Regions from separate parts of the Picosynechococcus sp. NKBG042902 genome, predicted to be linked through region 1. Evidence: predicted binding sites of a transcription regulator. Region 1 holds the regulator's gene; the other holds the start of a gene.
What was found. Region 1 encodes HrcA, which represses chaperone genes, less so after heat shock. Its sites were predicted from a motif close to TTAGCACTCNNANNNTNNGAGTGCTAA; they were not measured.
Positions count from the first base shown of each region.

Region 2: groES (co-chaperone GroES) is a predicted target of HrcA. The motif match lies at 1,020-1,046, and genes of this name have one in related genera.

Region 1 is NZ_CAWLTV010000056.1:24,187-26,389, reverse strand. It holds gene AACR41_RS02945 (manganese efflux pump MntP) at 1-436, opposite strand, end outside; gene hrcA (heat-inducible transcriptional repressor HrcA) at 541-1,587, opposite strand; gene AACR41_RS02935 (rhodanese-like domain-containing protein) at 1,702-2,058, opposite strand.
Region 2 is NZ_CAWLTV010000070.1:153,820-156,022, forward strand. It holds gene glyS (glycine--tRNA ligase subunit beta) at 1-865, shown strand, start outside; gene groES (co-chaperone GroES) at 1,096-1,407, shown strand; gene groL (chaperonin GroEL) at 1,491-2,203, shown strand, end outside.

The DNA.
Region 1 (2,203 bases):
AGGCGGAAATTCCGATCCCCAGGGAATAGGGAATTAAAGGTTTGCCCATTAAACCAAGGGAAATACCAACCCCCAAAGAATCAACACTGGAAATGCTGGAGACCAAAAGGATTTTCCAAAGGCCATGAATTTTTCTGGATTCATCATCATCGCCTGGGAGTTTTTGCATTTCTCGGTAGGCGCTGTAGCACATGTGAACACCGATGAGAATCAAGAGAATAAAAGCAATTCCTTGATCATAGAAGGTGATGTATTGGGCAAAATTACCCAGGAGAAAACCGAGGGAAATAGCGCCGCCACCAGAGAAACCTGAACTGAGCGCAAAAAATAAGGCCCGCTTGCGGGAAAAATGGCGTGCTCCTAGTGCAAGGGCGACGGAAAAACAGTCAATACTCAGCACTAGGGCAAAGAGAAGAATATCTAAGTCAAAGTCCATGAAATCCCCTATGGGTACTCCCCTAAAAAGATTATGGCGATCGCCATCAACAAAAAAACAAAAAATTGAATTATTTGATCCTTATTTCCTACGATTCTTAAACTTTAAAAAGCGGCTTTTAAATTCTCAGACAGATAATCTGCTGTAGCTTCAACTAAGGCGATCGCATTTTCATAGAACATCCGCGTCGGGCCAAGCACCGCAACACTACCAACGGGCGTTTTTTCTTGGTAATAATATGTGGAAATAAGGGCGCAGGTTTTCATGGGTTCTAGGGGATTTTCGGTGCCGATGTGAATGAGTGTCGGGCGATCGCCTGGTAAACCACTAAAAACCACCGGGAGTAGCTGTTCTTGTTTCGCCTCTAGCAAGTGTAATAGGGTTTGTAACTGCTCAATTTGGGAAAACTCAGGTTGCCGCAGCACTTCCGAAATGCCCCGTACTAGAATCGGCGTCGCAATCGTATTAGGCACAATCTGGGCAATCTTACCCAAAATCGTCTCCAATAACAGCTGACAATGGTGAAAGTCTTCGTCTAAAGCCTGGGGATCAAGGCTGGCAATTTCTTGGAGCGATCGCCCCTGGAGATGGTGATTCAAAAAATTCGATAAAATCTCTAGCTCATCGGGGTCACAGTCCAGGGTCAAGGACAACGATTGGGGTTGATAGCTATCCGTCACCACGATCATCATCACCTTCTGATCCCCCAGGGGGAGCAACTGCAGATAGCGTAGGCGAGCATGGTTTTGATGGGGCACCGTGATTAGAGCAATATAACCACTTAACGTCGCCAGGATTTGCGTTGCCCGCTGGAGGGTCGCATCTAGTCCCCAATACTCTGCGGCAGTCTGTTCCTGTAACGTTTGGCTCGCTCGTTTGCGGGTCTGGGAATTGGGGGTGACGAGCTCGTCCACATAGAAGCGATAACCGGAATCAGAGGGGACTCGTCCCGCCGAGATGTGGGGTTGATACAAGAAACCTGCCTTTTCCAACTTGCCCATCACATTACGAATGGTGGCAGAACTGACCTGAAAGTCATATTCCTCCACAAGGGTTTTGGAGCCTACGGGTTCCGCTGTGGAAATGTAATGGTTGACCGTTGCTCGAAAAATATTTTGGTGACGGGGATTAAGAATTTTCTGAGCAACCATACGCCGACAGTAGTGCTTTCAATAACTAAGAAATATAAAAAAATAGTAAAAAAACTTGGCTTAACTTAAGAAAGATTTAAGGTCTAAGTTTGGGTTAGTATAGCTCATTCTTCCCTAGTAGCGCGGTAGGCTTTGATCCACAGAGAGGGTGTAAAGGTGAATCCCACCTTCAATATTGATCACTTGGGTAAAACCTTGTTGTTGCAGCCAATAACACATTTGCGCCGAACGCACACCATGGTGACAAAGCACATAGGTTTCTGCCTGGGGGTCAAAGTCCACGGCAATGCGGGCAGCCCATTGTTCAAATTGACTCAGGGGTAAATTGGTAAAGCCTGGGAGGGCGACAATCTCTAGCTCATCGGGCTCACGCACATCAATGAGTTGCAAAGATTCGGTCGTGGCGACGCGCTGGGCAAACACCGTGGGACTGACGGCCTGGAGTTGTGGGTTAGAACTAGGGTTGGTCATGGTCAAGCTACTGATAAAAAGTTAAGAAGTGAGCATTTCTAGCATTTTCTGGCTGCGTTTGGGAATGCCAAGGCTGAATTGCTAGGGGATCTTCACCTTAGGGGGGGTCAAAGTTAAGGAGTATTGCAGTTCCCCCGGAGAGTCG
Region 2 (2,203 bases), on a different contig from region 1:
GGAAGCGCCCGCCGTGGCCGAGGGAATTTTTGAGCATTATCTACCCCGCAATGCCGATGATATTTTGCCCCAAACCCTTGCGGGTCAAGTGGTGGGCATGGGCGATCGCCTCGATACGTTGCTTAGTATTTTTGGCCTGGGGATGATCCCTTCTGGTTCCTCGGATCCTTTTGCACTGCGACGGGCGGCCAATGCAATTATTACCGTCGCTTGGGACGCGGGTCTTGAAATTGACCTTGGAGAACTGTTAGCCCAGGGTGCGAAGGATTTTGTTACGGCTCACCCCGATAAAACCTCTCCCCTCGAAGCCCTGCAAAGCTTCTTTATTCAGCGGATTCAGACTCTGCTCCAGGACGAAAAAGGTATTGATTATGACCTGGTGAATGCGGTGCTCGGTGATGATGCAGAATACACTGAACGGGCCTTAACGGATTTACTGGATGTCGGCGATCGCGCTGCCTTTTTACAGAGCATTCGTGACGATGGTCAACTCGCAAAAATCTACGCCACCGTGAACCGTTCTGCAAAGTTGGCCGCCAAGGGGAACCTCAGCACGGATAGTCTCGATCCGACAGGGGTAATTAACCCGGAGAAATTTGCGCAAAATTCCGAGCGCGATCTCTATGCCGGCTTAGTGGAACTCGTGCCCACCACCGAAGCGGCCCGCACCGAACGGGATTACCAAAAACTGATCGATGGGTTAGCGGCCCTGGCCCCCACAGTTGAGCGGTTCTTTGATGGGGAGGATAGTGTTTTGGTGATGGCAGAAGATCCTGCTGTGCGGGAAAATCGCCTCAATCTCCTTGGGCTGTTGCGGAACCACGCGCGGGTTCTGGCAGATTTCGGGGCGATCGTTAAACAGTAGATCCTTGTTTATTTTTAGAGTCATGGCAGGGACATAAAGCTGTCTCTGTCAGGGTTTCCCCTGAGAAGCAATACAGTTCAATTTTTGGAGCGATCTAAAGTTCGGGAACCCGTACATTATCAGGAGTTGTCTGGATTTAATTTTCTCCGCTAAATTAGCACTCAGAGATTGAGAGTGCTAAACTTCAATCTAGCTAAATTTAGTCGTTTATTGATCTGGAGAAATTATCCATGGCAGCAATTAGCATCAATGTTTCTACCCTCAAGCCCCTCGGCGATCGCGTTTTCGTAAAGGTCAGCGAATCTGAAGAGAAAACTGCTGGTGGGATCCTCCTCCCCGATAGTGCCAAAGAAAAGCCCCAAATCGGTGAAGTTGTGGCTGTTGGTGAAGGGAAGCGCAATGATGACGGTAGCCGTTCCGCCGTTGATGTCAAAGTTGGCGATAAAGTTCTCTACTCCAAGTACGCTGGTACTGATATCAAACTCAGTGGTGATGACTACGTGCTTCTTTCTGAGAAAGATATCCTCGCAACCGTTGCGTAATTATTTTTAGGTTTGACCTAAGCAATCGTTTCAGATTTTTCTATTTTTTCTCGTAAAACGCTCAACCTAGAAATTCAATCATTATGGCTAAATCTATTATTTACAACGAAGATGCTCGCCGCGCCCTCGAAAAAGGGATCGACCTCCTCGCTGAAGCTGTTGCGGTAACCCTCGGCCCCAAAGGTCGGAACGTTGTGCTCGAAAAGAAATTTGGCGCACCCCAGATCGTGAATGATGGTGTGACCATTGCCAAGGAAATCGAACTCGAAGACCACATCGAAAACACCGGTGTTTCTTTGATTCGCCAAGCGGCTTCTAAAACCAATGACGTGGCCGGTGACGGAACCACCACAGCAACGGTTCTTGCCCATGCCATGGTCAAAGAAGGTCTCCGCAACGTTGCGGCTGGTGCCAACCCCATCGCCCTCAAGCGCGGTATTGATAAAGCGACTGAATTCCTCGTTGGCCGCATCAAAGATCAAGCCCGTCCGGTAGAAGATTCGACGGCGATCGCCCAAGTCGGTGCCATCTCTGCGGGGAACGACAAGGAAGTTGGTGACATGATTGCCAAGGCCATGGACAAAGTCGGTAAAGAAGGTGTGATCTCCCTCGAAGAAGGGAAATCCATGGAAACCGAACTCGAAATCACCGAAGGGATGCGTTTCGACAAGGGTTACACTTCCCCCTACTTCGTCACCGACACCGAGCGAATGGAAGCGGTTCTTGAAGATCCCTTCATCCTCATCACTGACAAGAAAATCACCCTGGTACAAGACCTCGTCCCGATCCTCGAACA